2 regions of the Xanthomonas axonopodis pv. maculifoliigardeniae genome follow, and region 2 is predicted to be linked to the other one. Evidence: predicted binding sites of a transcription regulator. Region 2 holds the regulator's gene; the other holds the start of a gene.

Region 1 (15,839 bases), 320 kb from region 2:
CGAGTCGTTATCCAAGCGGCCGATGCGGCGCGTGACCGGCCCGCTGGCGCAGATGGGCGCGCGGATCGAAACGCAGGACGATGGCACGCCGCCACTGCACGTGCACGGTGGGCAGGCACTGCACGGCATCGATTTCGTCTCGCCGGTTGCCAGCGCGCAGGTCAAGTCAGCGGTCTTGCTGGCCGGTCTCTATGCGCAGGGCGAGACCTCGGTGACCGAGCCGCATCCCACCCGCGACTACACCGAGCGCATGCTGTCGGCGTTCGGCGTGGAGATCGATTTTTCGCCTGGTAAGGCCCGTCTGCGCGGTGGGCAGCGTCTGCGCGCGACCGATATCGCGGTACCTGCGGATTTTTCGTCGGCTGCGTTCTTCATCGTCGCTGCCAGCATCGTTCCCGGCTCGGAGGTGGTGCTGCGCGCGGTCGGATTGAATCCACGCCGCACCGGGCTGCTGGCCGCGTTGCGCCTGATGGGCGCGGATATTGGCGAAGAAAACCACGCCGAACACGGCGGCGAGCCAGTCGCCGATCTGCGCGTGCGTTACGCGCCATTGCGCGGTGCGCAGATCCCCGAAGCGCTGGTGCCGGACATGATCGACGAGTTCCCGGCCTTGTTCGTGGCCGCGGCTGCCGCAAGCGGGCAGACCGTGGTGACCGGCGCCGCCGAACTGCGGGTCAAAGAGTCCGATCGGCTGGCGGCGATGGCCACCGGCCTGCGCACGCTTGGCGTGCAGGTTGACGAAACACCGGATGGCGCCACCATCCACGGGGGCAGCATCGGCAGCGGCGTGATCGAAAGTCATGGCGACCATCGCATTGCCATGGCGTTCGCCATCGCCGGCCAGCTGTCTACAGGTCAGGTGCAGGTGAACGATGTGGCGAATGTGGCGACCTCGTTCCCGGGGTTCGACACGCTGGCGCAGGGCGCCGGATTCGGGCTGGAAATCGCCGGGCATCGGTGACGCGTTTTCCGTTGCCGGATGGCCTGGATCTCGCCGGGTCCGGAAAGACCATGTCTTTTTGCGAGTCAGGAGCCGGGCGACGCGCCGCGACATCGCGAGCGTTGCCGTCCGTCAAGCGCCGCAGCGCTGAGCAAATCCTCAACGCTGCGCGGTGAACTCCACCGGCACCTGCACGCTGCTCACCACCGCATGGCCATCGAGCGTGGCGGGCTCGAAGCGCCACCGGCGCAAGCTCTCCATCACCACTGCATCCAGCCGAGGGTCGTCACTTCCGCTCCGGTCGACGATGGTGACATCGCTCACCCGGCCCTGCACATCCAGCTGCAAACGTGCAGTGCGGCTGCCCTGGATGCCGGCACGTGCCACGGCGGCCGGGTAGCTCGGCATGGCATTGCCAGGCAGCGGCTTGGCTTCCACGCTGCTGACCGCTGGGCGAGCAGGCTGGTGCGCCACCATCGTCATCGCACGCGGGCCATCGGTCGTCGGCAGGATCTGCCGACTCGCTGCCGGCAGCGGCCGCGTATCGGTCGCCAGTGACTCGTCGCTGTGGCGAGCCCACCACCAGCTGGGTACCACAATGAGCAGCGCCACCAGCGTTGCCCACATCCAGGGCGAAGCGCCGTCGCTCGCTGCGTTCTGCTGCCGCTCCATCGAGCGCCTGCCGTGCTGCGGCAGCGACGACGGGTGAGCGGATGAAGGATTTGAAGTGACGGACATGGCCGACCTCCTGGCGCATCTGAGGATGACGAGACCAGTCTGGTTGGCGCTACCTGAGGGGCAGCTAAGGCGGACGGCGAATGAAGCGCTCGAGCTTGCTGAAAGTTCAGCTTAGTCAAGCTGACATTGCGGCCCGGTTAAAACTGCATGCTGTTTGTGGCTGCGTGGCGTCAGCCAAGGCCTGCCCCGTCGCGCCCCCACATCGGCAAGGCAGTGACAAGCAACACGCGCGAAGGGTTAGCTGTACTTACTGCGCAGGCTTGAACTCGAACGGGATGTCCATGCTGCCGGCCACCGGCTGGCCATTGCGCTGCGCCGGGTGGAAGCGCCAGTGCCGCACCGCTTCCATGGCCGCACGGTCCAGGTCGCGCGAGCCGCTGCGCTGCACCAGGGTCACGCCACCGGGATTGCCGGCGGCATCCACGTCGACCCGCACCACCACATCGCCAGCATCGCCGCGACGCAGCGCAGCCGACGGGTAGCGGGGCGGCGGCATCTGGCCCTGGATCGGTACCGGGCGATCGCCGCCAGCGACCGGTGCGTTGACCGGCGCGGCGCTGCCAGCGGGACCTGGCGCGCCGGGTGCCGCATTTTCCGGCAGCGGCGTCGGCGCGGGCGGGGCGGGTGGCGCGGTGTCCACCAGGGTGGGGGTTTCGGCCGGCGGCTTGGCCTGCGGCATGTCGCTGGCACCGTCCTGGGCGGGCAACGGCGCCGGCAGCGGCGCAATGGTGTCGTCGGTCTGCGCGCCTGCGGTCGGCTGCGCCGGCGAGGCTTTATAGAAGTCGTCCTTGCGGCCGGTGGCCCAGACCAGCAGGAACAACAGCAGGCCGGCAGCGAAGGCGATGCCGGCGATTTTCAGCGTGTGGCGGGGCAGACGCAGAACGATATGGCGATCGGACGCAGGACGGGGCGCGGGCATAGGGCTCACCTGAAGAATCGTCGCAATTCTGGCATAGCCGTAGTGAATCGATCGCAGCAGGTGCCGGAACAGGCGATAATCTCGCGCTATTCCACTGACGCACCTATTCCGATGCTAGATCCGGCCCTGCTTCGCCAACACCCCGCCGACCTTGCCGAGCGCCTGCGCAGCACGCGCAGTTTCGATTTGAACATTGCGGAACTGGAGTTGCTGGAGAGCGAGCGCAAGCGTATCCAGGTGCGCACGCAGGAACTGCAGAGTCAGCGCAATTCCAAATCCAAGGCGATCGGGCAGGCCAAGGCCAAGGGCGAAGATGTGGCCGCGCTGATGGCCGAAGTGGCCGGGTTCGGCGATGAACTCAAGGCGTCCGAAGAGGCGCTGGATGCGATTCGCGCCAAGCTCGAGGGTATCGCGCTTGGCCTGCCCAACCTGCCGGCCGAGGATGTGCCGCTTGGCAAGGACGAAAGCGAGAACGTGGAGCAATCGCGCTGGGGCACGCCGCGTCAATTCGATTTCGCCGTCAAGGACCATGTGGAACTGGGTGCGCCGCACGGTTGGCTGGATGGCGAGACGGCAGCCAAATTGTCGGGCGCGCGGTTCACCGTGCTGCGTGGCCCGGTCGCGCGTCTGCACCGTGCCTTGGCGCAATTCATGCTGGACCTGCATGTGGGCGAGCACGGTTACGAAGAAACCAACGTGCCGCTGCTGGTCAATGCCGATTCGATGCGCGGCACCGGTCAGCTGCCGAAATTCGAAGACGATTTGTTCCAGACCGAAGTGGGCGAGTCGCGCCGTTACCTGATCCCCACCTCCGAAGTGCCGCTGACCAATATCGTGCGCGATGAGATCATCGACGCCGAGCGCCTGCCATTGCGCATGACCGCGCATTCGATGTGTTTCCGCGCCGAAGCCGGCAGTGGTGGCCGCGATACGCGCGGCATGATCCGCCAGCACCAGTTCGAAAAGGTGGAGCTGGTGACCGCCTGCGCGCCGGAAGACAGTGACGCCGAGCATCAGCGCATGACGCGCTGCGCCGAAGTGGTGCTGGAACAACTCGGCCTGCCGTATCGCAAGGTGCTGCTGTGCACCGGCGACATGGGGTTTTCCGCGATCAAGACCTACGATCTTGAGGTATGGCTGCCTTCGCAGAACACCTATCGCGAAATTTCGTCCTGTTCCAATTGCGGCGATTTCCAGGCGCGGCGCATGCAGGCGCGCTGGCGCAACCCGGTCAGCGGCAAGCCGGAGTTGCTGCACACGCTCAACGGCTCCGGCACTGCCGTGGGCCGCGCGATGATTGCGGTGATGGAGAACTACCAGAACGCCGATGGCTCGATCGATGTGCCGCAGGTGCTGCGTCCGTACATGGGCGGGCTCGAGCGGATCGGCTGAGTGCGGGTAAACAGGAGGACGGCGCTCACAACCAGGCGGCGCGGGCGGCGTTCGGTGCGCATATCGCTTCGGGCGCTGCGGTTGCCCGGTTAGATCGACACTTGTCAGACGCGTGCTCGCTACGCTTGGCAGCTTCCACACATGCGAGTGTCGAATGGAGTCTGCGATGTCTGGCGCACATGGTGCGAGGGCGTTTGAGCGCGAGCTTCTTTGCTATTGGAAATCGACACAAGAAAACGGGACCAGCGGTGGTCCCGTTTTTCGCTATGGCAACTCGCAGTCATGACGACCTTTCAACGCGTCAACCCGTCACGCCGCAGGCTTACGCGCTCACAGCAGCCTCTTCTTCCTCACCCAGCCCGGCCAGCGCCGAGGCCAGCGCATCGGCGCGATGCTGCGGCGAATACGCCACACCCTCTGCGCGCACGAAGCTGATGTCGTCGATGCCCAGGAAGCCCAACACCTGGCGCAGATACGGCTCCTGAAAATCGTTCGTCGGATCGGCATACAAGCCACCACGCGCGCTGGCGATGATGACGCGCTTGCCGCCGGCCAGGCCTTCCGCACCATTGGCGGTGTACTGGAAGGTGCGCCCGGCAACTGCAATGCGATCGATCCAGGCCTTGAGCGTGGAGGGGATGGCGAAGTTGTACATCGGTGCGCCAATCACGATGACATCGGCCTGCAGGAACTGCTGCATCACCGCTTCGGCGGCCGCGGCCTCTGCCGGGTCGGTCTGCGCCAGCGTCTGCGCGGTCAGATGCGGAATCGGGTCGCGGTCGAGGTCGCGATACGACACGTCCACCTCGGGATGGCGCCGGCGCTGCTGCTCCACGACGGCGGCGCTGAGCACGCGCGTGACGGAATTGGCGCCTAGCGCGCTGGAATCGAGGTGCAGCAGTTTCATGACGATGACCTGTGGCAAGCGGCAGCGCCGCGGAGGTGTGCAGCCTAGGTCGTTGCTCTGTTGGAATAAAGGTGGTTAAATATCACGTATCGTTCTATCCATGGATACTTGTGCCATGCACGACCTGAATGACCTGTATTACTTTGCGATGGTGGTGGATCACGGCGGCTTTGCCGCTGCCGAGCGTGCGCTTGGCATCCCCAAATCGCGCCTGAGCCGGCGCATCAGCCAACTCGAGACCGACCTGGGTGTGCGCCTGTTGCAGCGCTCCACGCGCCGTTTCGCGGTGACCGACGTCGGCACCAGCGTGCACCGGCACGCGCAAACCATGCTTGCCGAAGCCCAGGCCGCGCGCGAGGTGGTGGATCGTCTCAGCGCCGAGCCGCGCGGTCTTGTACGTGTGAGCGTTCCTGTTTCGCTTGCGCAGATCCAGTTGCCCAAGTTGTTGCCGGAATTCTTGGCCAAGTATCCCAAGGTGCGGCTGCAGCTCAATATCAGCAATCGCCGCGTCGATGTCATCAACGAGGGCTACGACATTGCGCTGCGCGTGCGCTCGCGCCTGGACGACGACGGCAGCCTGGTGATGCGCAGCTTCGGCCAGGTGCAGGAACTGCTGGTTGCCAGCCCCAAATACCTGGATCGCGCCGGTCGCCCCAAGGATCCCAGCGAGCTGGCCAACCACACCACCATGAGCACCAGCGAAGACGAAGCGCATCAGCGCTGGGAGCTGCACGGCCCGAACGGCGAAATGCGCCGCGTCGATCTGCAGCCACGCCTGGCCGGCTTCGACTTCCCGCTGCTGCAGTCGATGGCGCGCGACGGCTTCGGCATCACCATGCTGCCGGAAACCGTGTGCGCCGAAGCGGTGCGCAGCGGCGAGCTGGAAGTGGTGCTGCCGCACTGGTCGCTGCCGCAGGGCATCTGCCATGCCGTGTTCGCCTCGCGTCGCGGCCTGCTGCCGGCAGTGCGGGTGTTCATCGACTTCCTGGCCGAACACCTGCCGCAGGAAATCGAACGCTCGCGCCTGGATTGCGGCGGCAACTGCGCCGAACTGGCGGAGAAGCTCAAGCGTGCCGCCGGCACGGCGCCGCGCCTGGTGGTGGCCGAAGCGGGCTGAGCGTCCGTGACAAAGCTGGCCAAGGCTGGGTTGGCGGCCGAGGCTGGCCGGCACGTATGTTGGCAGTCCGCTAGCTGCTGCGCAGCCGGTGCGCTGCAGCTGTTCGGCAGGTTGCCTGTGTGCTCAGGCATCTTCGCCGACCACGCGGGGTAGTGGCCGAGTACCATCAAGGGAGCGGCGCGCTGCGCCAGCTGACGGCGGTGGTGTCATTGAGCAAAACGCGCCCGGGCATGCGAGAATGCGCGCCCGGGAGCGATCCTTGGAGAACGGCCGCACAGATGTTCGTGCGGCCATAGACAGGGCCACCCGCGCAAGGCGGGTCGCCCGCGTGACATCCGGCGCCTTCGGCGGTCACGTGCAGCAGCATCGGAGAGATGGCCGAGCGGTTTAAGGCACCGGTCTTGAAAACCGGCGAAGGGTCAAACCTTCCGTGGGTTCGAATCCCACTCTCTCCGCCACACGTCGCTGCAAATCGCTCCGCGCCGTGACGCTTCCCCAACGCACACCGCCCGTCTCATCTTCTGTCCCGCACTCAGCGCGATGGTCCCCTGACGATCAATGTGTCATCGGGCTGATCGCTCAGCGACGCGGTCGACCGTGTAGTGCAGATGGTCGCGCTGCCGGCACACCGCTGCCACCGCATTCAGGACGATCTGGAGCGATCAGCCATCACCTTGCTACGGGAATTGCACGCGCTTAAAAAGCCGATGAGCCAGATCCGCGTGCGGGCAGAGGTCGCGTGCCCATCACTTGCTGTGGGCGCTGGCAGTGCTAGTGCTGTATTGCCACTCCGCCTAACTGCTGCTGCGATGCATGACACCTCTCCCCTGATCAACACCGACGCGCCTGGGCTGCAGGCCGCTGGCGATACGGCCGGGATGCTCTGGACAATCGGTCATTCCACCAGGACCTGGGAGGCGTTCGTCGCGTTGTTGAGCGCGCATCGGATTAAGGCAGTGGTGGATGTGCGGCGCTTTCCGGGCTCGCGTCGCTACCCTTGGTTTGCCAGCGACACGATGGCGCATGCACTGGACGCGGCGTCGGTGCGCTATCTGTGGCTGCCCGAGCTGGGTGGACGGCGCAAGGCGCAACCCGGGTCGCCCAATGGCGCGTGGCGCAACGCGGCGTTTCAGGGCTATGCCGACCATATGACCAGCGCCGACTTCGGCGCCGGGCTGGAGCAGGCGACCGCCATGGCACGTGAGCGGCGTACGGCGCTGATGTGCGCCGAAGCACTCTGGTGGCAATGCCATCGCCGCCTTATTGCGGATCTGTTGCTGCACCGGAGGTGGCAGGTGCTGCACATTCTTGGCGAGACCGCGGTGCAGCCGCATCAGTTGAATGCCGATGCGCGCCCGGTTGGGCGCGATCTGATCTATCCGCCGCGACAGGTTGGTCTGTTTTCTGCCGGTTAGGCGCTTGCGGTAGGTCGAGCCCCAGATGATCGCCGCGACCGTCGCTGGTGCGTCGAATGCTATCGCGCGGACTCACAGCACCGTTGCGTTGACCTTGAAGACTTCCACTGCGCGGGTGAGTTGCGCGGAGTGCTGTTCCAACGCATGCGCGGCGGTGCTGGCGGCTTCGACCAGGCGCACATTGTGTTGGGTGGTCTCGTCCATCTGCGCGATGGTGTGATTGACCTGTTCGATACCGCCGGCTTGTTCCTGCGAGGCGGCGGAGATATGGGCCATGATGTCGGTGACGTGCTGGACGCTGGTGACGATTTCGCCCATGGTGGTGCCGGCGGTGTGCACGAGGGTGGAGCCGTCGGCGACGCGTTGTACGGAATCGTCGATGAGCCGCTTGATTTCTTTTGCCGCATCCGAGGAACGGTGCGAGAGCGTGCGCACTTCCGATGCAACAACAGCGAAGCCGCGGCCCTGTTCGCCGGCGCGTGCGGCCTCCACCGCGGCATTGAGGGCCAGGATATTGGTCTGGAAGGCGATGCCGTCGATGACCGAAATGATGTCGGCGATACGTCTGGACGAGGCTTCGATGCCGGACATCTGTTCGATCACCTGGCCGACCACGTCGCGGCCTTCCGAGGCGATGGCGGCGGCGCCGCGTGCGAGCTGGTTGGCGCGGGTGGCATGTTCGGCATTCTGCTTGACGGTGGAGGTCAGCTCTTCCATCGATGCAGCGGTTTCTTCGAGGCTGGCGGCCTGTTGTTCGCTGCGCTGCGCCAGCTGCTGATTGCCGCTGGCGATATCTTCTGCGGCGAAGCTGATGCTGTTGGAGGTTGTCTGGATGCGGGTGACGATGTCGGTGAGGCGGTGCACGGTGCTGTTGGCATCGTCACGCATGGAGGCGAACACGCCGTGGAAGTTGCCGGACATGCGCACGGTGAGGTCGCCATCGGCGATCGCGCGCAGCAGCCCGGAGAAGCTGGCCAGGTTGGTATCGGAGGTGGCCATCATGGTGTTGAGGTTTTCCACCATCAGGCGAAAATCGTGCTCGAACGTTTCCGCCTTGCCGCGGAGTGCAAAGTCGCCTGCGCAGGCGGCCTGGGTCAGTTCCTGGATCTGCGCGTTGATGGCCTGCAGGTTGCGCTTAACCTGCTGCATGGTGGCGGTGATGGCGGATTTTTCGCCCGGATACTGCTCGATGTCCTGGGTGAGATCGCCAATGGCGTAGCTGCCCATGACCTGGGTCATGCGCAATTGGGTCTGCACGTGGGCGTGTACGAGTGCGTTGGTGTCTTGCACCATGTCGCCATATTCGCCGGGAAAACCCTGTGGGTCGGTGCGGTAGCTGATTTCGCCGGCGTCGTGGCGCGCAGCCATGCTGCGTTGCGCCCAGATCACCTCCTGCAGGCGCCGCTGCATCTGCTGCATGGCGCGCAGCAGTTGCCCGGATTCGTCGTTGCTGGTTGCTGCGTCCTGGCTGCGCAGATCGCCGTCGTTGATGCGCTGGGCCAGGCGCAGCGACTGGCGCAGCGGCAGCACCACACTGCGCGTGAGCAGGAACGCGATGGTGGCGCCCAACAGCAGGGCGACGACGGTGGACATCACCATCAGCATCGCAAAGCCGCGCGCGGTGGCAACGGCCTGCCTGGCGGCTTGGCGGTTCTTGGCTTCCTGCAGGTCGATGAAGGCGTTGATGCTGGCCAGCCAGGCAATGAAGGCCGGGCGCGCTTGCTGCAGCAGGTGCTGTTCTGCCTGCGCCTTGTCGGCCGCATCGCGGAACGCGCGCACTTGCGCGATCAGCGGCAGGGTGCGCTGCTCGACGGATTTGATCTGCCGGAGAATGTCTTTCTCTTTTGCATCGGTCGAGCTGGCGATCATGTCGTCGAGCGGTTGCGCAGCGCGTGCGTAATCGGCAGCGAGCTTGTCGATCGATTGTTCGGCGGCGTGGCGCTCTGCGGGGTCGTCCATGAGTACGACGTCGCGCAGAGCAATTGCGCGGTCGTGGACGCTGCCACGGAAATTGATCGCGTAGCGTTGCTTGACGCTGTTGACCTCATTGATGGCGGTGAGTTGCTGGTCGATGCTGCGAACGCGTTGGATGCCCACCACGGTCAGGATCACCATCAAGACGATGATCGCGAGAAAGCCCAGGGCCAGGCGCTGTCCAATGCGCAGATTCGGGAAGAAATGCATAGGGTTCGATCAGTGTTCCGACTGGCGGAAGAGCGGGGGAGTCCCGGCAACGGCAGGGAGACGAATACGCACGCGACAGCGCAAGAGCCAGCGCAACGGCTGCCGCTCAAGTGGTGTCTCGACGTGTTCGTTAGCGACCTCTAGCAGTGGAACTGAAGACGTTGCGTCTGCCGGTTCAGGTGCTGGTGGGGCTGCTCAATGCGCCGAGACACTCGTCGTTCCTGCCTGCAACGCTGCCGCCGGCGGCTTACCGGCGCCTGCAACGGCGCTTAGGGATAACGCGAGAGATCCGGCGCCTTGATCGCCGGCGTCATCCACTTTGCAGCGAGGTTCTGCACGCTTGGCTGGCTGGCGAGTTTGAGTGCGCCATGCAGCAGGTGGATGCCGAGCCGGCTATGCGGGTTCATCAGGCGTGGGCCGATCTTCGGCACGCCCTGGGCCTGCTCGACCATCGGGCGCATGGCGGTGGCGTAGGCAGCGAAGGCCGCGTCCAGCGTGGCGGCCTGGGCGATTTCGTTGGCCAGAACATACGCGCCGGTCACTGCCAGGGTGGCGCCGATCCCGGCCAGTGGCGTCGCGCACCAGGCCGCATCGCCGGTAAGCACGGTGCGACCGCTATGCCAACGCTGCATGCGCACCTGGCGCAGGGCATCGAAGTAGAAGTCGTCGGTGCCATGCATGCCATCGAGCACGCGCGCCGCCTGCCAGCCGGCGTCGGCAAAGCGCTCGTGCAGGTAGGCCTTCTGGGCGTCGATGTCCCAGTCTTGTTCGCCTTCGGGCGGTTTCTGCAGCGAGAGCATGGCGCGCGTGGTGCCGTGCCGGTCGGGTCGCAACGAGATGCTGCGCCCGCCGGTGGTGTGGTACCAGCGCCACAGCGGGTCGTCGTCGGCGCTGCGCGGGATGGTGAAGTAGGCGATGGTCAGATCCATCCAGCGCGGATCGTTTTCCCCCGGGAAGACCTGTTCGCGCGTCGAAGAGCCCACGCCTTCGGCGACGATCACCGCGTCGAAGCGTTCGCTGCAACCGCTTTCGAAGGTGACGGTTGCGGCATCGCTGCCGGCAGCGTCTTCGATGCTGGCGATGCGGTCGCCGAAGCGGTACGTCACATGGCCGCGCGCGGCATCGTAGAGCAGGCGGGCCAGATCGCCGCGCAAGATCTCCAGTTCGGCGGTCGGGCCATCGCCATCGATGTCTTCGGTCTTGAAGGTGGCGACGGCCTGGCCGTGCGCGTCGATCCAGGCGGTGCCTTCTTCGCCGGTTCCCTGGGCCAGCGCGGCCTGTTCCAGGCCCATGCGTTGCAGCACCTCACGGCCGACACCACGTACGTCGATGTTCTGGCCGCCATCGCGAAACCGGGTGGCGCGCTCCACCACGGTGACATCGAAGCCGCGATGGGCGAGTGTCCAGGCGGCAGTGTTGCCGGCGATGCTGGCGCCGGTGATGAGGATACGACGCGGCATTGCTGTCATCCTGGCAGGAAATATCAGGTGTGATATTACACGTCCTGGCCGTGACGCTCCATGTTCGCGATCAGCCGGTGCATCAATGCGACGGTCTGCTGCACCTCGTCGGCGGAAAAGCCTTCCAGCGCCACCGCGTTCATACCCAGCAGCGCACGCCCACCAAGTTCGGCAATCTTGCGCCCGCGGGCGGTGAGCGCCACCAGCGCAGCACGGCGATCCTGCGGGGTCGGGGTGCGCTTGATGAGCTTCAGTCCCTCCAGCTTGTCCAGCAGTGCCACCATGGCCGGCTGCTTCACGGCCGATGCGATGACCAGGTCACGCTGCAGCATCGGGCCTTTCCAGGACAGCAGCATGATCGGGCCAATCAGCGCCAGCGACACGCCGTGCGGCCGCAGTTCGGCGTCCACCAGGCGGTTGAAGACCCGCGCTGCATGGTTGGCCAGATACCCCGGCGCGACCGCAGCCTGCGGATGGATGAGTTCATTCTGATCAAGCATCTGTAAGACCGTGCGTTGCCCTGTGGCTATCGGGCAATGGTACGTCTCCTGCAGTGCGGCATGGCGCTCGTTGCCGCGTGGCACCGCGTGCACGCCCGGCGGCTTGGCTGCCGGGGCGATATCGCGTCGCTGCGCGGCCCGAAGACGGCACGGCCCCATGTGCGCGGGCCGACGGCTGTACCGGCTGTGGCGCAGGCTGCGCGCTGCCGCAAACGCAGGAGCGCAAGCTGCCTGGTTCAGCCATCGCCTGCGGGCGTGGCTGGACGCCACCAGCCATAGGCCAGATGATGGGCGCGAGCGCGCGGCTCGGTCTTGCCGACGCGTCGTGCGCCTGCGGCGACCTGGTCTTTTCAACGGTTGGACATGATGTACGGATGGATGATGGAGATGCTCGCAGCAGGCGACCTCGCGGTCGTGCGCGGTGCGTGCTGGAGCGGCGACCTGCGTGTGGACGCAATGCAGGTACGCCCTCTATGAATGCGGGATTTCCGCACGGCAACAGCGTCATGGCGCAGGCGGTGCGCAGCCACGACTGGGCGGCGAGCCCGCTGGGACCCACCGCTCAGTGGCCATCGCCGTTGCGCAATGCGGTCGATCTGATGCTGGGTTCGCCCGAAAGCATGTATGTGGTGTGGGGCGATGCGCTGACCTTTTTCTACAACGACGCCTACACGCCGATCCTGGGGCCGCGCCAGGCGCAGGCGCTGGGCGCGCCGCTGCGCGTGTTGTGGGCCGATGCCTGGGAGGCGGTGCGCGAGCCGATCGAAGCGGCGTTCGCAGGGCAGGCATCGCGCTTCGAGGAAGTGCCGATCGGCATGAACCGCTATGGCGTGCCGGAGCAGACCTGGTGGACCTTTTCGTTCTCGCCGATCTATCTGGACGATGGCCGGGTGGGCGGCGCGTTCTGCGTCACCAATGAAGTCACCGCGCGCAAGCTGGCGCAGGCGCGGCTGGCCGACGAACACGAGCGCCTGATCCGCTTGTTCGAGCAGGCGCCGATGTTCATGGCGTTCCTGAGCGGGCCGCAGCACCGGGTGGAGTTCGCCAACCCGTGTTATTCGCGCCTGATCGGCCACCGCGATGTGATCGGGCGGCCGTTGGCCGAGGCGCTGCCGGATGCGGTGGAACAGGGACATGTGCGTCGCCTGGACGAGGTGTACCGGTCCGGGCGCGCGTTTTCGGCCAATGCGCTGCCGTACAACGTGCAGGCGGTGCCCGGTGGTCCCGCCGAGCGACGCTTGCTGGATCTGGTCTATCAGCCGATCGCAGGCGCCGATGGCACCATCTCCGGCATCTTCGTGCAGGGCCTGGATATCACCGACCGCATCAGCCTGGAGCGCGCGGTGCGCGAGGCCGAAGTGCGCAACCGTCAAATCCTGGACAGCGTGATGGACTACGCCATCATCGCCACCGATATGCACGGGCGGGTGACGTCGTGGAACGAGGGTGCGCGGCGCATTCTGGGCTGGAGCGAGGTCGAGATGCTCGGGCAAACGCTGCAGCGCACCTTTACGCCGGAAGACGTCGAGCAGCGGCAGATGCTGATCGAGGCCGCTGCCGCGCTGGAAAGCGGCAGCGGCATGGACGAGCGCTGGCACGTGCGCAAATCCGGCGAGCGGTTCTGGGCCAATGGCTCGCTGATGGTGTTGCGCGAAGAAACCGGCGAGGCGATCGGGTTCGTCAAGGTGTTGCGCGACCGCACCGCCGAGCGGCTGGCCAGCGAAGCGCTGCAAAAGAGCGAGCGGCGCCTGGACGCACTGGTACGCGCGTCATCGCAATCGATTTTTTCCGCCAGTGCCCACTGGCGCGAATGGCGCCAATTGGTCGGCGACGGTGTGCTGAGCGATGCGGTGTCGGCCACGCCCGACTGGCAGGCGATGGTGCACCCGGACGACCGCGCGCGATTGGCGCAAGCGCTTGCGCAGGCGACTGCCACCAAGTCTGGTGTGGATGTGGAATACCGGGTGCTCGGCACGGATGGGCAGGTGGGCTGGACCTTGATGCGCGCGATTCCGTTGCTGGATGAGCGCGAACAGATCGCCGAATGGTTCGGCACCTCTGCCGACATCACCGACAAACGCGTGGCCGAAGAGCAGCTGCGGCAACTGACCGAGACGCTGGAAGAGCGCGTGCGCGAACGCAGCGCGGCGTTGTTGCTTGCCGAAGAGAAGCTGCGTCAGAGCCAGAAGATGGAAGCGGTGGGGCAGCTGACCGGCGGGCTGGCGCACGACTTCAACAATCTGCTCACTGCCATCAGTGTCGGCCTGGAGTTGCTGCAGACGCGCATCGAACAGGGCAAGTACGACCGGCTGGAGCGCTATGTGGAAATGGCGCAATCCAGCGCGGCGCGCGCCACTGCCTTGACCCAGCGGTTGCTGGCGTTTTCGCGCCGGCAGACGCTGGCGCCCACCGCGCTGGATGTGGAGGAGCTGGTGCGTGGCATGCACGACATCATTGCGCGCACGCTGGGGCCGTCGATCGCGCTGCAGCTGCGTCCGGCAGACCAAGCGTGGCAGGTGCTGGTGGACGCGCCGCAGCTGGAAAACGCGCTGCTCAATCTCTGCATCAACGCGCGCGATGCCATGCCCGATGGTGGGCAGCTCACCATCAGCCTGCACAACCGCGCGCTGGATGCCGCTGCCGCCCAGCAGCTGGAGCTGCCGCCTGGCGATTACGTGTGCCTGAGTGTGCAGGACACCGGTACCGGCATGACGGCCGAGGTCATGGCCAAGGTGTTCGAACCGTTTTTCACCACCAAGCCCATCGGCCAGGGCACCGGGTTGGGCCTGTCGATGATCTATGGGTTCACTCGACAGTCCGGCGGGCATGTGCGCATCGATTCGGAAGTGGGCGTGGGCACCACCATGGCCTTGTACCTGCCGCGCTTCACCGGCGTGCTGGCGCAAGACGACGTGGCACCTGCTGATGCGCCGCTGCAGCGCAATGCTGCGCACAGTCGCACCGTGTTGCTGGTGGAGGACGAAACCGCGATTCGTGTCTTGATCTCCGAAGTACTCACCGAAGCCGGCTACCGCGTGATCGAAACCGCCGAGGGCAGTGCGGCGGTGGAGCGCTTGCGCTCGCAAGAGCACATCGATGTGCTGGTGACCGACGTCGGCCTGACCGGCGGCCTCAATGGGCGACAGGTTGCCGACGCCGGGCGGCAATCGCGTCCTGCACTGCCGGTGCTGTTCGTCACCGGCTATGCGGCCAGCGCCGCGGTGGGCGCGGGCCAGCTCGACGATGGCATGGAAGTGTTGACCAAACCATTCCAGGCCATCGAGCTGGAGCGGCGGGTGGCGCAGTTGCTGGAGCGTCGCGCGCGCTAATCAGGTGCCGGTGCTGCTGCGAGCCGCTCGTTGCACCGGCATCGATCGCCTGAGACATGCGTATCGCAGCGAACGTGGCGCAAAGACGCAGCGGGCTTGCGCGGTTGGGCCTGCCTAGAGCGCCGTCTGTACGATGCCCAGCAGATCGCGCAAGGAAAATGGCTTGGTCAAAAGACGCATGCCGGTATCCAGAAAGTCGGCACGTTTGGCGATTTCGCCTGCGTAGCCAGTCATGAAGACGATGGGCATTGCGGGGTAGAGCATGCGCGCCTGATCGGCAAGGTCGCGCCCGTTCATGCCGGGCAGGCAGATGTCCGACAGCAGCAGATCGAACGGGCATGCCCTGGTCAGTTGCGTCAGCGCGTGTTCGGCGTCGGCAGACGCCACCACGTGGTAGCCCTCGTCGCCAAGAATGTCTGCAGCCATCTCGCGGATTGCATCGTCGTCTTCGACCAACAGGATGCGTGCGTTGGGTAATGCGTGAGCCACTGCGGTCCTCGAGCGATCGCAATGCTGCGATGCTTCGAGATGCACATTAGGCGCGCCTGCGTGACGGCGGCGTGCGATGCTGCAACACGATGCGTTCACCGCTGTTGCCAACGCCATGCGCCACCAGTCGGATGATCGAAAAACAGCGCAATTCTGCTGATCTGCGATACCTGCAGCAGCGATGCCGTGAATCGCGTCAAGCAAAGCAAGCTGATCAGTTCAGTCGCGCCCACCGGCCAATAACGCGCACGTGTTAAATTCAGCTCTATGAAGAACGTGACGCCGATGATCGCAAACCGCATCACCACTGGCAGCACCGGGCTCGACACTATCTTACGAGGTGGGCTGCCCGCCAACCGTTTGTACCTGCTTGAAGGCCAGCCTGGTGCGGGCAAAACGACGCTTGCACTGCAGTTCCTGCTGGATGCTGCGGCCAAGGGCGAGAGTTG
Region 2 (15,839 bases):
CAGGCCTTGGGCGAAACGCAGCGCCAACAGCAATCCCAGCAGCAGGAGCAGCAGCGAGAGCAATTGATCGCACCTCAACACCGGATGGTGTGAGGCTTGGTGCAATTTGTCTGGGGGCTATTGCAAGAATCCGCCCCTTTTCACCTTGTAGTAATAGCGGTTATGAATAGCGGTTTCAGGTTCACTTCCAGTGCAACGTGGCCGTCGCTAAACCAACGCGGCCATGCCTGCCACGCGGCGCTATGGGCGCGATGGTTCGGCTCTCGGATCATGTGTGCCACCTGCATGACCTGCTGTTTGAAAGCGATATCGACGGTCCCACGGTTCTTCGTCGTATCCAACGTGTGCTCGTGGCAGAGCATCATCCCCATCGAGGTGTCTTACGAGCATTAGACCAGCACACCAACTTACCGCCGTGTGTAGCGGCGTAGATCGGCAGCGAGGCTGGTAGTGAAAAGACAACGGCCGCAGTACGCGGCCGTTGTCGTTAGATCAGGCAACAAGGATCGTTTTGACGATTCCCGATTCCCGATTCCCGATTCCCGCTTCTCCCAATCCCGAATCCCGAATCCCGAACCTCAATGATCGCTGGAGCGCAATCCATCCACATCCAGGATCAGCGCCATGCGGCCGTCGCCGATCAGGGTGGCGCCGGCGTAGCCGGGCAGGCCGCGCAGGGCGCGAGGGAGTGGTTTGATCACCACTTCCTCGCGGCCGCGGACCTGGTCCACCACCAGGCCGAAGCGGGTTTCGCCGGCCTGCAGCAGCACCACGGTCAGCAGCGGCGGTTGTTCGGCCGGTACGCCCAGCCAGCGGCGCAGGTCGATCAGCGGCAGGGTGTGCGAGCGGCGGTCCAGCACGGCGCGGCCGTCGAACCAGCCCAGCGAGGTCTGCGGTGCATGCAGCACTTCCACCACGCGCGCCAGCGGCAATGCGTAGACCGCTTCGCCGGCCTGCACCAGCAGGGTCGGCAGAATCGCCAGGGTCAACGGCACGCGGATCATGAAGCGGCTGCCGCGGCCCAGTTCGGACTGGATCTGGATCTGCCCGCTGAGTTCGCGGATACGCGACTGCACCACGTCCATGCCCACGCCACGGCCGGAGATGTCGGTGACTTCCACCTTGGTCGAGAAGCCCGGCATGAAGATCAGATGCAAGCACTCGTCGGTGCTCAGGCGCGCGGCGGCTTCGGCGTCGATCAGGCCCTTGTTGCGGGCGATTTCGCGCAGGCGCTCCGGGTCGATGCCGGCGCCGTCGTCCTGGATTTCGATGCTGACGTAGTCGCCTTCCTGCTGCGCCGACAGGCGCACATGGCCGCTGCGCGGTTTGCCGGTGGCTTCGCGCAGGGCAGGCGATTCGATGCCGTGGTCGATTGCGTTGCGCACCAGGTGCACTAACGGGTCGGCGAGGGCTTCGACCAGATTACGATCGAGCTCGGTTTCGGCGCCGATCAGTTCCAGCTCCACTTCCTTGGACAAGGTGCGCGCCACATCGCGGGCCACCTTGGGGAAGCGTGCGAACACCTTGCTCACCGGTTGCATGCGGGTGCGCATGACCGCGGTCTGCAAGCGTGCGGTGGCGATATCCAGGGTGCTGACTGCGCGGTCCAGTTCTTCGTCGCGCAGGCGGGTGCGCAAGGTCTTCAGCCGGTTGCGCGAGAGCACCAGTTCGCCGATCAGGTTGACGATGGCGTCCAGGCGCTTGGTGTCCACGCGCACGGTCTGTTCGGCTTCGGCGCCGGTCTTGGCGGCGCCCTTGCCGGCCGCCTTGGGGGCGGGCGCATGCGCATCGTCGCCGTGTGCGGCGGCAGCCGGCTTGGCCGCGGCCGCCTGCGGCGCGGCCTTGACCGCCGGCGGGGCGCTCTTGGCGTCGAACTGCGCGATCAACGTGGCCGGTGCGTGCGGCACGGCTTCGCCCGAGCCCATGGCATCCAGCATGGCCTGCAGATAATCCAGCGATTGTTGCGCGGCATCGAAGTGATGCGCCTGCAGCACCGCCTGGCCCGAGCGCGCCATGCCTAGGGTTTCTTCAGCGGCGTGGCACAGCTCCACCATGGGCTTGATCGCCAGAAAGCCGGCGCCGCCCTTGAGCGTGTGGAAGCCGCGGAACACCGCGTTGAGCTGGTCGGCTTCTTCTGGCGCCTGTTCCAGCGAGACCAGCTGTTCGCCGAGGCGATCCAGGATTTCCTGGGCCTCGACGATGAAATCGGCAGCAATATCGTCTGGAACAGCACTCATGGTTACAGCCCCAATCCGGACAGCAGGTCGTCGGCATCGTCCTGCGACACCGCGTGACGGTCCAGGCCCTTGACTGCAGGACCGGCAAGACCGCCGTCGTCTTTCTTCGGTTCGATGTTCTTCGGCGGCAGGCCGAGCGCACCGAAGCCTTCATGCACGCGCCGCACGATACCGGCCACGCGCCGGATGATCTGGCCGCTCAGGTCCTGGTAGCTCTGCGCCAGCGACAGCTCGGTGAGGTTGTGGCGCATCTTTTCCAGCAGCGCGCCCTGGTCCTGATTGAGCCCGCCGTTGCGCAGCTGGTTGGCCAGCTCGCGGCATTCTTCGACCAGATCCAGCGTGCGATGGCTGGCCTTTTCGGTCATTTCCACCACGTGGTCCAGGCGCGAACAGGCATCGTCCAGTTCGCCGGCTTCTTCGGGGATGGTGGGCAGCTCGCCCAGCGCCTGGCCGAGTTCGCGGGCGAGCCGGCTCAGGCTCTGCATCATCGGGCGCGTGCGCAGGGCGGCGAGATGATCCACCTCGCGACGCCAGGCGACCTGGTCACCGCTTTCCAGTGCATCGAGTGCGTTCTGCAGGCGCTCGATCAACGCGGCACGTTCGGCATCGGTTTCCATGGTCGCGTTCATCAGGCGGTCGCCGCCAGACGTTCGAACACCTTGCCCAACTTTTCTTCCAGCGTCTGGGCGGTAAACGGCTTGATGATGTAGCCGTTCACGCCGCACTGGGCCGCTTCGATGATCTGCTCGCGCTTGGCTTCGGCGGTCACCATCATCACCGGCAGGTGCTTGAGCTTGGCGTCGGCGCGGATGTTGCGCAGCAGGTCGATGCCGGTCATGCCGGGCATGTTCCAGTCGGTGACCACGAAATCGAACGGGCCGGCACGCAACGCCGCCAGGGCGCTGTTGCCGTCTTCGGCCTCTGCGGTGTTGGTGAAGCCGAGATCGCCCAACAGATTCTTGACGATACGTCGCATCGTCGAGAAGTCGTCCACGATCAGGATCCGCATGTTCTTGTTCACATCAAGCTCCTAACACGAAAAATTACGCGAAAAATTCAGTCGTCGACTTCGACGCCGGCATCGGCCAGTTCGAAGACCTTGAGGCGGCCACGCAAACGCACCACCGCCTGGCCATGGATCTGGCACACGCGCGATTCGCTGACGCCCAGCACGGCGCCGATTTCCTTCAGGTTCAATTCCTGTTCGTAGTACAGCGACAGCACCAGCTGCTCGCGCTCGGGCAATTGGCCGATGGCCTTGCCCAGCTCGCGGCCGAATTCGCCACGCTCCATCATCTGCTGCGGGTTGGGGCCACCCTTGGCGGTGGTGTCCAGCTCGCCGTGATCTTCGATGCGCGATTCCAGGCTCAGCACCTGGCCACGTGCGGCATCTTCCATCAGACGCAGGTAATCGGGCAGCGGCATTTCCATGGCGGCGGCCACTTCGGTGGCGGCGGCGGCGCGGCCGGTGTTCTGTTCGATCTTGCGCACGGCGGCGGCAGCGTCGCGGGCGCGGCGGTGCACCGAACGCGGCACCCAGTCGCCCCTGCGAATCTCGTCGATCATCGAGCCGCGGATGCGGATCGAGGCATAGGTTTCGAACGAAGCGCCCTGTTCGGAGTCGTAGCTGCGCGAGGCTTCGATCAGGCCGATCATGCCGGCCTGGATCAGGTCGTCCACTTCCACGCTGGCCGGCAGGCGCGCCGCCAGATGGTGGGCGATGCGGCGGACCAGGTCGGCGTGCTGGGTCACCACGTCGTTGGCGTTGTTGCGCTGCACGGCGCGGTACTGCGCGCTGGCCGTGGTTGCGGTAGCGGTGCTCATGCGGCCACTCCCCGTTGGATGATGCGTTCGACAAAGAACTCGACGTTGCCGCGCGGCACGGTCGGGGCCTGCCAGCGCGAGGTACGGCGTGCGATTTCGGCGATGGCCTGCGCCGACGGACTGGCGGGGTAGGCCTTGATGACCGGTTGCTGGCGCTGCACCGACAGGCGCAGCCAGTCGTCCTGCGGCACATGGCCGAGATAGTTCAGCGACACATCGCCGAGGAACTTTTCGCACACGCGCGAGAGCTTGTCGTACAGCAAGCGACCTTCGTTGGGGTCGCGCACCATGTTGGCGATGATCTGCAGGCGGTCCACGCCGCGTTCGCGCGAGAGCACCTTGATCAGCGCGTAGGCGTCGGTGATCGAGGCCGGCTCGTCGCAGACCACCACCACGGTGTCCTGGGCGGCCTGGCAGAAGGTCAGCACGCTGTCGGTGATGCCGGCGGCGGTATCGATGACCATCACGTCCAGGTCGCGTTCCAGTTCGGAGAACACGTTGACCAGGCCGATGTGTTGGGCCGGGGCCAGTTCGGCCATGTGGCGGCGACCGGAGGCGGCCGGCACCACCAGCACGCCGCCGGGGCCTTCGATGATGACTTCATCGAGCGTGCAACGGCCGGCAATCAGGTCGGCCAGGGTGTACTTGGGCGCCAGGCCCAGCACCACGTCCAGGTTGGCCAGGCCGAGGTCGGCGTCCAGCAGCAGCGTGCGTTTGCCCATGTCGGCAAGCGCCACGGCCAGGTTGGCGGAGATGTTGGTTTTCCCCACGCCGCCCTTGCCACCGGTCACGGCAATGGTGCGCACCGGGCCCAAAGGCTCGGGACGGGTCGCCGACAGGGGGAAGGCGTTGGTCAGCTTGGCGTATTCACGCGACTGCATGGTTGTGCTCCGGAGTACAGGGCTTATCGGCAGCGCGCCGCAAATCTTCAAGGCGAAGAACGAGACTGGCGGCATTGGCGCGGTGCAGGTCGTCAGGGACCCGCTGTCCGTCAGTCACCCAGGTGATGGGCATTTGGTGGTCGACCACCACCGACAAGGCGCTGCCGAAGCGGCCGGTCTCGTCGAGTTTGGTCAGCACCACGCCTTGGGGCTTGGCGTGGGCGAAGCGGCGTACGACCTCGTCGAGGTCGGAAAAATGGGCGTTGGCAGGCAGTACCAGCAGCGAGGTGACCTGCTGGGCGGCACGCAGCCAGTTCAGCTGGGCGGCCAGGGCGCGGTCGCGCTGGCCCATGCCGGCGGTGTCGATCAGCACCAGCTTGTAGTCGCGCAGGCGCTCGAGCAGGTCCAGCAGGCTTTCGGCGCTGTCGGCCTCGTGCACCGCGATGCCGAGCTGGCGGCCGTAGCTGTGCAGCTGTTCGCGGCCGCCCACGCGCTGGGTGTCGGTGGTGACCAGGGCCACGTCGCGCGGGGCGTGCTGGGCGGCAAAGCGCTGGGCGAGCTTGGCGATGGTGGTGGTCTTGCCGGCGCCGGTCGGGCCGACCAGGGCGATGACGCCGCCACGTTCCAGCGGGTCGACCGGGGCCACCGGCAGCCGCTTGGACAGCAGGCCCAGCATCAGGCCGCGGCCACGGTGCAATTCGGTATCGGCCGGGATCTGCAGGGCGATATCGCGGGTCAGGCCGGCATCGAAACCGTAGTCGTCCATCAGTTCCAGCGCCTGGGCGCGCACCGGCGAGCCACGCAGGCGCTCGTCGGTGAGGCGGTTCATTTCGCGCTCGATCATCTGCCGCATCAGCGCCAGTTCGCCGCGCAGCTGCTTGAGTTCTTCGTCGTTCTGCGGTGCGGGCGTGGCGGCAACCGGCACGGCGGCCAGCGCAGCGGGGGCGGGCGGGGCGACCACGATCGGCGGCAGCGCGGCCGGCGGCAGGATCTGCGGAAGGGCGTCGTCCAGATCGAAGTCGGCTTCGTCGGCGAAGGCGTCGTCGTCCTGGCCTGCGGCAGCAAACGCCGGGGCGGTGACCGTTGCCGCCGCGACCGGCGCGGGCGCCTGCACCGCCGTGGCCGGGACGGCCGGGCGCTGCACCGGTGCAGTGGTCAAAAAGTCGGCGAACAACTGTTCCGGCACGGCCGACAGCGCGTGTTCCTGGCGCGGCGCGGCGGTGACGGCAACCGCGTGGGCGAGTGCCTGGGCAGCGGGCGAAGGGATGCTGGCGGTACGCACCGGCGCGGCGACCGGCGCCTGGCGCGGCACGCTGACCGGCTGGCGCAGCGCCATGGCGGCAATCATGTCGTCGGCGGCGCTGGCGACGCGCTGGCGCTGGCTTGCCTCGGCGTCGGCAGACGGCTTGAGCAGGGCGTGCACCGGTGCAGCGGGCTTGGCCGGGGCTTGCGAGGCAGGCGCCGGCTGAGCGGGAGCCTGCTGGTGCTGTGCGGGGGCCGGGGTGTCGGAGCGCGCGGTTTCCAGGGCGCGCTGCACGAGCTCTTCGTCGTAATTGCTGGCAGCGACGATCTCGATGCCTTCGGCGGTGCGACGGTTGGACAGGATCACCGCGTCCGGGCCGTGTTCTTCACGCACCATGCGGAATGCGGTGCGCATGTCCGGGGCGACAAAGCGTTTGATTTTCATACGAAGTGCCTCCAGGAACGGGACCCGCCGGACGCCGGACGGGTGTGCGATGAATGTGGGTGTGTTGCCAGCGTCATGAGTTGCCTGTCCCGTTCGTTCGTCCAGTTCCGCAGCGGTGGTGCTGGCTGTGGTCTCGGCAGAGCTAATGCATGCGGTGTGCCAAAACGCGGTGCCAGGGTTCCGGCGCGGGGCGCCGGAGCATCAGGGCGGGGTGGGCGCTGTGCGTCTGGTCCGGTTGGAAGGCGTCAAGTCACTGAATTTATTGACGTTTTTCCGGGGCGGCGCGGCGCTGGCGTCTTTCTGCGGACCGCTGCACTCGCAGGCCGGACGTCCGGCCGGGCGCATCGGGAGTGCCTCGCAGCGGCCAGCGCCACGCAATCGATTGGAGGTCCGGGCCGGTGGCGGCTTTCCGACGCCGGGTGCGGTGGTCGGTTGCGGCAGGTATCCATCGCTGGCTGGCATGTCGGCCGGGCGCGGGAATGACTGGGTAGAAGCGCACTTGGGCGCGACGGGCTGTCCGGTAAAGGCGGTCGCGCCCAGGTGCGCTCCTACGGTGGTGTCGGGGCGGATGGCATATTTCCCGATCGCCTTGGATGTCGTAGGAGCGCACCCGGGCGCGACCGGCCATCCCGGCAAGCGACGGGTGGTTGAGCGGTCTCAGCTGATCGTGCCTACCAGCTTCAGGCGCTTGTCTTCTGGCACTTCGCTGTAGGCCAGCACCGACAGGCTGGGCACGCTGTGGCGCACCAGACGGGCCAGTGCGGCGCGCACCTGGCCGGGCACCAGCACCACCGCCGGTTCGTTGCGGGCTTCCTGCTTGCCCACGCAATCGGCCAGGCTCTGGTGCAGGCGTTCGGCCAGCCCGGGCTCCAGCGCCACGCCGTTGCCATGGGTGGATTCCTGCAGGACGCGCTCCAGCTGCGGGGCCAGGGTGAACACCGGCAGCTCGGCCGACATGCCGGCGATCTCCTGCACGATGAAGCGGCCCAGCGAGGTACGCACCGCGGCGGTGAGGGTGGCCGGGTCCTGGCTATGCGGGGCGTGTTCGACCAGCGCTTCGACAATCTTGCGCAGTTGCCGTACCGGAATCTTCTCGATCAGCAGGTTCTGCAGCACGCGCACCACCACCGACAGCGGCAGTGCCTTCGGGGTGAGGTCTTCGACCATCTTCGGCGCGGTCTTGGCCAGCGTGGCCAGCAACTGCTGCACTTCTTCATGGCCGAGCAGTTCGGGCGCATGCTCGCGGATCAGGTGCGACAGGTGGGTGGCGACCACGGTCGCCGGGTCGACCACGGTGTAGCCCATCGATTCGGCATAGGCGCGCTGGTGCGGCTGGATCCAGGTGGCGTCCAGGCCGAATGCCGGGTCCTTGCCGGGGATGCCGTCGAGCTGGCCGAGCGCACCGCCCGGGTCCAGTGCCAGTTCGCGATCGGAATAGATTTCTGCGGTGGCTACATCCATGAAGCTCATGCCGTGCTGGAGCATGCCCACCGCCATGCCGCCGATGAGGTTGATGAACAGGATCAGGATGGCGGCGATGGCGTCGCCGCGGATGAACTTGTTGGCACCGTCCATCGCACCGTAGAAGTCGGCTTCCTCGCGCACTTCCTCGCGGCGGGCCTTGGCCTCCTCGCGCGTCAGCAAACCGGCGTTGAGGTCGGCGTCGATGGCCATCTGCTTGCCGGGCATGGCGTCCAGGATGAAGCGCGCGGTCACTTCCGACACGCGTCCGGCACCCTTGGTGATGACCACGAAGTTGATGATGGTCAGGATCGCGAACACCACGATACCCACGGCGTAATTGCCGCCGATCACGAACTGGCCGAAGGCCTCGATGACCTTGCCGGCGGCGGCGTGACCGTCCTGGCCGTTGATCAGGATCACGCGGCTGGAGGCGACGTTCAGCGCCAGCCGCAGCATCGTGGTCATCAACAGCACGATCGGGAAAATGGTGAATTCCAGCGGGCGCTGCACGTACACCACCGCCAGCAGCACCATCAGCGAGATGGCGATGTTGAAGGTGAACAGCGCATCCAGCACCGGCGCGGCCAGCGGCACCATCAGCATGGCCAGCATGGCCATCAACGCCAGCGGGGCGCCCAGGCCGTTGCGCAGCAACTCCATGACGCGGCGGGCATTCATCGGGGCAGGGCGGGCGCTCATGCGTTGGCTCCCTTGCCGAACTCATCCACCTCGAGCGACGGCAATTCCGGCATCGGGCCGCCGTTCCAGCCACGCAGCTGGTAGACGTAGGAGAGCACCTGGGCCACGACCGAATAGAGTCTCACGGGAATTTCCTTGCCGATTTGCGCTTCCCTATACAAGGCGCGTGCCAAAGGCGGGGCAGTGACGATCGCCACCCGGTGCTGCTCGCCGGCTTCGCGGATGCGGAAGGCCATTTCGTCCACCCCCTTGGCCACCACGATCGGGGCGCGCATCTTGCCGCCTTCGTACTTGAGCGCCACCGCGTAGTGGGTCGGATTCATCAGCACCACATCGGCCTTGGGCACCGCTTCCATCATCTGGCGCTGCGACATCTGCATCTGCATCTGGCGGATGCGGCCCTTCACTTCCGGGCTGCCCTCGCTTTCCTTCATCTCGCGCTTGATCTCTTCGCGCGTCATCTTCAGCTTCCGCAGCCAGTTCCACTTCTGGTACGGCGCGTCGATGGCGGCCAGCAGCACCAGCGCGCCGGCGGTGTAGAACAGCAGGCTCTTGGTGAAGTCCAGCCCGTTGCCGATGGCCTGTTCCAGCGGCTGGTTCACCAGCGAGCGCAGGCCGTGCAGGCCCTTGGAAATGCAGAAGCTGGCGGCCAGCCCGACAAACAGCAGGCGCAGCACCGACTTGATCAGCTCAGCCAGGCTGTTGCTGCCCCACATGCGCTTGATCCCGTTGGCGGGGTTGAGCTTGCTGAGGTCGGGCATGATGGCTTTGCCGGAAAAGCGCAGGCCGCTCATCATCAGCGGGCCGGCCAGCCCGGCAGCCAGGCAGATGCCGATCAGCGGCAGCATCACCCACAGCAACTGCAGCAGCAGATCGCCGAAATGGCCGAACAGCGCCATCGGGGTCTCGCGCAGCTTCGGGTCCGGGCTGAGCGCGGTCTTCATCCACACCGCAGCGCCATCGCCGATGCCGCGGGCCAGCACCATCAGCGCGAATACGCCGGCACCGAACACCGCTGCGGTCGACAACTCGCGCGATTGCGGGATGTTGCCCTGCTCACGGGCCTCGCGTAGGCGTTTTTCGGTGGGAAGCTCTGTACGCTCGCCGCCGTCTTCGGACTCGGACATGGAGGTGCCGGTGGGGGATTAATCCAACCGATGCAAGCGGCGTTCCAGTTTGTGGAGCTGGGAATCGGGAATCGGGATTCGGGATTCGGGATTCGGGATTCGGAAAAGCGGTGGCTGCGGGTTGCACCGTAGGCCAGACGCCGGGGCTGCAGCAAGCGGCTCAGCTGACCAGGCGGCGCGGGCCGTCGCGCTGGGCGACCACGGTGGCGATGAAGCGTTCGGCGTCCATCGGCCGGCCCAGCAGGTAGCCTTGCAGCTGGTCGCAGCCCAGCCGTTCCAGGGTGTTGCGCTGGGCGAGGGTTTCCACGCCTTCGGCCACCACCTGCAGGCGCATGGTGTGCGCCAGCGCGACCACGGCCGCCACGATGGCGATGTCTTCGGCGCTGCCGTCCATGGCCTGGACGAAACTGCGGTCGATCTTGAGCTCGTGCGCCGGCAGCTTGCGCAGGTAGAGCAGGTTGGAATAGCCGGTGCCGAAGTCGTCGATGGCGATACGCACGCCCAGCGCGTTGAGCTGGCCCAGGGTGCGCAGGCAGGCCTCGGCGTCGCGCATGGCCATGGTTTCGGTGATTTCCAGGGTGAGCTGGCCAGGGGCCAGCGCATATTCGCTCAGCGTGGTGGCCACTTCGTCCAGCAGGCTGGGCGAGGCCAGCTGGAGGGCCGACAGGTTGACCGCCACCCGCCAGTCGCCGTGCCCGGCCTGCCGCCAGTCGCGCATCTGGCGGCAGGCCTGCCGCAGCACCCAGCTGCCGAGCAGGCCGATCATGCCGCTGCGTTCGGCCAGCGGAATGAAGCTGTCCGGCGGCACCAGGCCGCGCTCGGGGTGCTGCCAGCGGATCAGCGCTTCGGCGCCGATCGGGCGGCCGTCCTCGGCGCAGTACTTGGGCTGGTAATGCAGCACGAACTGCCCCAGTTCCAGCGCGCGCGGCAGTTCCTGCAGCAGCTGCAGGCGGTCGCGGGTGGTGGCCGTCATCGAGCGTTCGAAAAAGCTGTAGCGGTTGCGGCCGGCATGTTTGGCATGGGTCATTGCCGCATCGGCATGCGTCAGCAGCTGGTGCTCGCTACCGGCGTCTTCCGGGTACAGCGCAATGCCAATGCTGCTGCTCAGGCGCAGCTCGTGGTTGGCCACCAGGAACGGCACCGCCAGCGCCTGCACCAAGTGCGCGGCCAGCGCAGCGGCATCTTCCGGGTCGGCGATGTCGGCCACCAGCACGAATTCGTCTGCGCCCAGCCGCGCCAGGCTGCCATGCGCGCGCCGATGCGCGTTCAAGCGCTCGGCCACCACCACCAGCAGGCGGTCGCCCAACGCATGACCATAGCCGTCGTTGATCACCTTGAACCCGTCCAGGTTGATCAGCATCACCGCAAAGCGCTGCCCCTGGCGCTGGGCGCGTTCGATGTTCTGCACGAGATGCTCGTGCAGCAGGATGCGGTTCGGCAGCCGGGTGAGTGGGTCGTGCAGCGTGGCCAGTGCCAGTTCGGCATTGGCCTTGGCCAGCGACTGCGCCAGCACATCGGTGCGCTGCTGAAAGCGGCGCGACAGCAACGAAATGACCAGCGCCAGCATCAGCAGGACCAAGGTCACCAGCACCACCACCGCCGTCAGCCACGACAACGGCAAATGCGTATCGGCCACCGCGCCACACACGCTACCGGGCGCGAACCGGGCGGCGGCCATGCCGGTGTAATGCATGCCCACGATCGCCACGCCCATGATCGAGGCGGCGATCAGGCGCAGGCTGGAGCGCTGCCCATCGTGTCGCAGCCGGAACGCGATCCACAACGCGGCGGCAGAGGCGCCGATGGCGATGGCGATCGACAGCCCGAACAGCAGCGGGTCGTAGCGAATGGCCGGCACCATGCGCAGCGCATCCATGCCCATGTAATGCATCAGCGCAATGCCCAGTCCCATCAACAGCGCGCCCAGGCCCAACCGGAGCAACGGCAGGTCCGCGCACGAGGTCAGCCAGAGCGCCAGCGCCGAGGTCAGGATCGCCGCCAGCATCGAATAGCACGTCAGCGCCAGGTCGTAGCCGACCGGAATCGGCAGGCGAAACGCCAGCATGCCGACGAAGTGCATCGACCAGATGCCGATGCCCATGGCAATGGCGCCGCCCACCAGCCACGCGGCTGCGATGCCGCCACGACTGGCAGTGGTGCGTGCGGCCAGATACAGCGCGGTGTAGGAAGCCAGCACGGCCACTACCAGCGACAGCATCACCATGCCAGGGTTGTAGGTTCCGACCACCTATCCACTTCCCACGTCGAAAGACGCGTTGCCCAAGACCTAGCGACCCCTTGGCCGACTTCTTGAGCGCGGGGAAGCGGCCAAGGCCATCAACCCAGCGTTGCCGCCAGAGACGGCACGCTCGAAGGTCCTGCGGCCGCCCTGCGTGCGCTTTCGGCGTACCCAATCACGGCATGGTCGCGCATCGACTGCCGGCGCGCCGTGGCTTGCCGATGAGACGCGTGCGCTGCCTGCCTGCGCGTGCCCGCCGGGCCTGGCCGCCTGCGCGGCTCATGCCACCGAACTTTCCGGTTCCTCCGGCTCGATCCGGTTACGGCCGGAGCGCTTGGCCCGATACAGCGCCTCGTCCGCACGCGCCAGCAGCGAGGCGGCGGTGTCGCCGACACGGAACCAGGACACGCCCACCGAACAGGTCACCTGCAGCGGGCGTGCGGCGCCCACCTCGTAGGGCGCAATGCTGAGCGCTTCGTGGATGGCGCGCAGCCGGTGCTGGCTCTGTTGGCTCATGCCTGGCAGCAACAGCAGCAATTCTTCGCCGCCGTAGCGGCCCACCTTGTCCGAATCGCGCAGGCAGGCGGTCAGCCGCGCGCCCACCTTGGCCAGCACCGCATCGCCGACCAGGTGCCCATGTTCGTCGTTGACCTGTTTGAAGTGGTCCAGATCGATCAACACCACCGCCAGCGGATGCTCGCCGTGCGCGCAGCCCTGCAGTTCTTCGGCCATCGCTTCCAGGATGCCGGAGCGGTTGAGCAGGCCGGTCAGTGCGTCGTGGCTGGCCTTCAAGGCCAGCGCCGCACGTGCGTTTTCCAGTTCGCGTTTTTCGCGCTCCAGCTGGTAAGTGCGCTCGGACACCAATTCGGCCAGCATGCGTTCGCGCGCCACCAGATGGCGGTGCCGCCAGCGCCACAGGCCGATCAGCAGGCCGCCGCCGATCAACACATACAGCGCGATCGCCGGCGGGCTGCGCCACCACAGTGGCGCGACCGCGAAGGGCAGGTCGGCGATCGGCGAGGCGGTGCGACGGTAGCGGTCCAGCACCTGCACCTGCAGGCGGAAGTGCCCGGAAGGCAGCGGTGGCTGGTCGATGGACAGGTTGTCGCTCTGGATCCATTGGTCGTGCAGGCCGAGCAGGCGATAACGCACCGTCAGGCGGCTGGGGTCGTCGTAGACCTCCAGCGTCGACAGCTCGATGTGCAACGGCTTGTCGCTCCAGCCCAGCAGCTGCCCGCGCTGTACCGGCATGCCGCCGCGGCTGACGCTGTCGATGCGCACGCTGGGTTGGCGTTCGTCGAACAGGCGCGCCGGGTCGCTCACGTGGCTTACCCCGCGTGCGGTGCCGATCCACACCGAACCGTCCGGATCTTCGGCGAACGCGGCTTCGGAAACGTCATCCCAGATCAGCCCCTGCGACTGCGACAGATGCGCCCAGCGCTCGCCGTCGTAGACTTCGACGCCGCGCGCATGACCCACCCAGACCCGGCCGAAGCTGTCGCTGCGCAGCAGGTACACGCCGACATCGCGTAGCGCCTCGTCGCTGATTTCCTGCAGGTCCAGGCCGTCGTGCAACAACATGCCGTGCCACAGGCCGGGGCGATAGAACGCCAGCCACACCTCACCGCTGTCGCTGATATGGAACTTGGCGATCCATGGCTCCGGCGCGCCGCCGTTGACCTTGACCCTGACCTTGGACCACCGCCCATCGCGCAGCTGAAACAAGCCGTTGGAGCTGGAAACCCACAGCGTGCCGTCGGCGGTTTGCTGGATGTCGGTGTAGGCGATGGCAGGCACGTCGGCCACGGCCTGCATGCTGCCGCCGTCGAGCGGGTGTTCGATCACGAACAAGCCGCCGGCGCTGAGCATCCATAGCCGGCTCTGGCGGTCGATCAGCAGGCGGCGCGCAGTGCGCGGCAACTTGGCGATCTGCGCGCTGCGCCCATCCGGCCAGGTGCGGCGCAGGAAACCGGCCGAATTGAGCGTCCACAAGCTGCCGTCTGCGCTGCGCTGCATGCCCACGACCTGGATCCCGGCGCTTTGCAGGGCCGGGACGAAGCGCTTGTCCGGCTCGGCCTGGCGGCCGATGCCGTGCTCGTTGCCGACCAGCAGTGCGCCTTGCGTGTCGCGGGCGATCGACCAGGTCGGCGCGGCCGGCATGCCTTGCGAGGCGTCCCAGTTTTCGATCCATTCGTAGCCGGCCCAGCGCACCAGACCTTCGCCGTCCACGGTCATCCAGATATCGCCATCGCGGTCCACCAGGATCGCGTCGCTGCTGCCGGGCGGTAGCCCATTGTCCGCGCCAAAAGTGCGCCAGTGGCCGTTTTCCCAACGCGCCAGGCCGTCGTTACGACGCACCAGCACGCGTCCTTCGCTGTCCATCACCAGTGCCGCCGGCCGCCCGACCGTGCTGCCATCCAGCAGCGGCAGCGAGCGAACACTGAAGGCACTCGCCCCGCGTGCGCGATAGAGCAGGGTGCCCGCACCGCGCACCCACAGCCCGCCGTCGTGGTCGCGCAACACGCTGTACCACCGGTCGTCCGGCACCCCGTGTTCGGGTCCGAATACCTGCACCTTGCGCTGCGCATCGATGGCGCACAGCTTGCGTGCGCAGCCCACCCACAGCGTGTCGCCGTCCACCGACAGGCTCAGCGACTTGGACAACTCGGGAACGCGTACGCGGGTTGCGGTGTCCAGCAACGGTTCGCTGTGCCAGCGATCGTTGGCGCGGCCCTGCAGGATTTCCAGCGTGCCGCCATTGGCCAGCACCGTGCCCCAGGGCAGGCTGGCGAGCTGCATCTGGTCCCCCAGGTGCTCGGCTTCATCGGGCTGCAGTTTGCGGAAGCCGTGCTCGTCGCCGACGAACAGTGCCTGGAAGCCGGCCACCCACAACCGCCCATCGGCGGTTTCGGCGATCGAGGTGGTGGGCTCGTTGCGCAGGCCATCCAGCGGCACCTGTTGGAAGATGCGCCCGTTGTAGCGATACAGCCCGCTCTCGGTGCACACCCACAGCAAGGTGGCGCGGGTCTGCAGCAGGCAGGTACCGGCAAGCCCGAGCAGGCCCTGGTCGTGGGCATAGCGGCGGATGCTGGCGCTTTGCGCACCGGCCAGGTCGGCCAACGACAGCAATGCCAACAGCACCACGACGGCAAACGGTGCACGCCGGTGCGACGACCTCCATTGGCGGTGCTCAAACCCCACGGACGTTGCAGTCTCCCACGCATCGGCAATGCGGTCCGCGCCCCTCGCGCGGTGTCTCAGGCTTGCCTTGGCAGCCCCCCGTTGCAGGCCGCATTGGAATCACTAGCGGCTGCCAACGCGTAATCCTTTAATGCTTCAGCGAGCACGACGGCGTGAGGAACTGGCATACGCGGCTGGTTGCTGGCGTGTTGTAGGACGCAGGTCACACGGGTGCGCAAGCGCGATTCACCTGTCGTCCCTGCCGGGCTTTGCATGGCGCGGTACTGGGCAGGCGCAGGCTTGCGCTTGATCAGGCGTTGCAATCGATTGTCGGCGCTTGTGCGTCTCCGGCGTGCGGGTGGAACAGGTGCAAAGCGCGGCAAGCTCAGCTGCGCTGCCGTCACACCTGATCGAACGTATCCAGCGGCACGTGATCGTAATCGATGCGATTGCGGCCACTGCGCTTGGCCCTGTACAGCGCTGCGTCGGCGCGAGCCAGCA

Evidence for each region. The regulator FliA, encoded in region 2, starts transcription of late flagellar genes. The targets are predictions, from matches to a motif close to TAAAGTTTNNCNNNCNNNGGCCGATAA.
Region 1: the regulator FliA is predicted to act here: its motif matches at 9,743-9,769, upstream of ACDH77_RS08190 (methyl-accepting chemotaxis protein).

The regions. Positions count from the first base shown of each region.
Region 1 covers NZ_CP167998.1:1,851,156-1,866,994, forward strand. The annotation lists gene aroA (3-phosphoshikimate 1-carboxyvinyltransferase) at 1-961, shown strand, start outside; gene ACDH77_RS08155 (energy transducer TonB) at 1,100-1,567, opposite strand; gene ACDH77_RS08160 (energy transducer TonB) at 1,926-2,597, opposite strand; gene serS (serine--tRNA ligase) at 2,709-3,989, shown strand; gene ACDH77_RS08170 (FMN-dependent NADH-azoreductase) at 4,312-4,896, opposite strand; gene ACDH77_RS08175 (LysR family transcriptional regulator) at 4,997-6,013, shown strand; tRNA gene ACDH77_RS08180 (tRNA-Ser) at 6,382-6,471, shown strand; gene ACDH77_RS08185 (DUF488 family protein) at 6,823-7,428, shown strand; gene ACDH77_RS08190 (methyl-accepting chemotaxis protein) at 7,501-9,612, opposite strand; gene ACDH77_RS08195 (FAD-dependent monooxygenase) at 9,882-11,072, opposite strand; gene ACDH77_RS08200 (MarR family winged helix-turn-helix transcriptional regulator) at 11,108-11,572, opposite strand; partial or broken gene ACDH77_RS08205 (MarR family transcriptional regulator) at 11,615-11,784, opposite strand; gene ACDH77_RS08210 (PAS domain-containing sensor histidine kinase) at 12,046-14,901, shown strand; gene ACDH77_RS08215 (response regulator) at 15,016-15,360, opposite strand; gene ACDH77_RS08220 (hypothetical protein) at 15,486-15,692, opposite strand; gene ACDH77_RS08225 (ATPase domain-containing protein) at 15,658-15,839, shown strand, end outside.
Region 2 covers NZ_CP167998.1:2,167,575-2,183,413, forward strand. The annotation lists partial or broken gene ACDH77_RS09475 (XVIPCD domain-containing protein) at 1-93, shown strand, start outside; gene ACDH77_RS09480 (chemotaxis protein CheA) at 579-2,237, opposite strand; gene ACDH77_RS09485 (protein phosphatase CheZ) at 2,240-2,866, opposite strand; gene cheY (chemotaxis response regulator CheY) at 2,866-3,258, opposite strand; gene ACDH77_RS09495 (RNA polymerase sigma factor FliA) at 3,294-4,061, opposite strand; gene ACDH77_RS09500 (MinD/ParA family protein) at 4,058-4,942, opposite strand; gene flhF (flagellar biosynthesis protein FlhF) at 4,929-6,629, opposite strand; gene ACDH77_RS09510 (flagellar biosynthesis protein FlhA) at 7,287-8,771, opposite strand; gene flhB (flagellar biosynthesis protein FlhB) at 8,789-9,919, opposite strand; gene ACDH77_RS09520 (putative bifunctional diguanylate cyclase/phosphodiesterase) at 10,080-12,167, opposite strand; gene ACDH77_RS09525 (diguanylate cyclase) at 12,438-15,359, opposite strand; gene ACDH77_RS09530 (diguanylate cyclase domain-containing protein) at 15,739-15,839, opposite strand, start outside.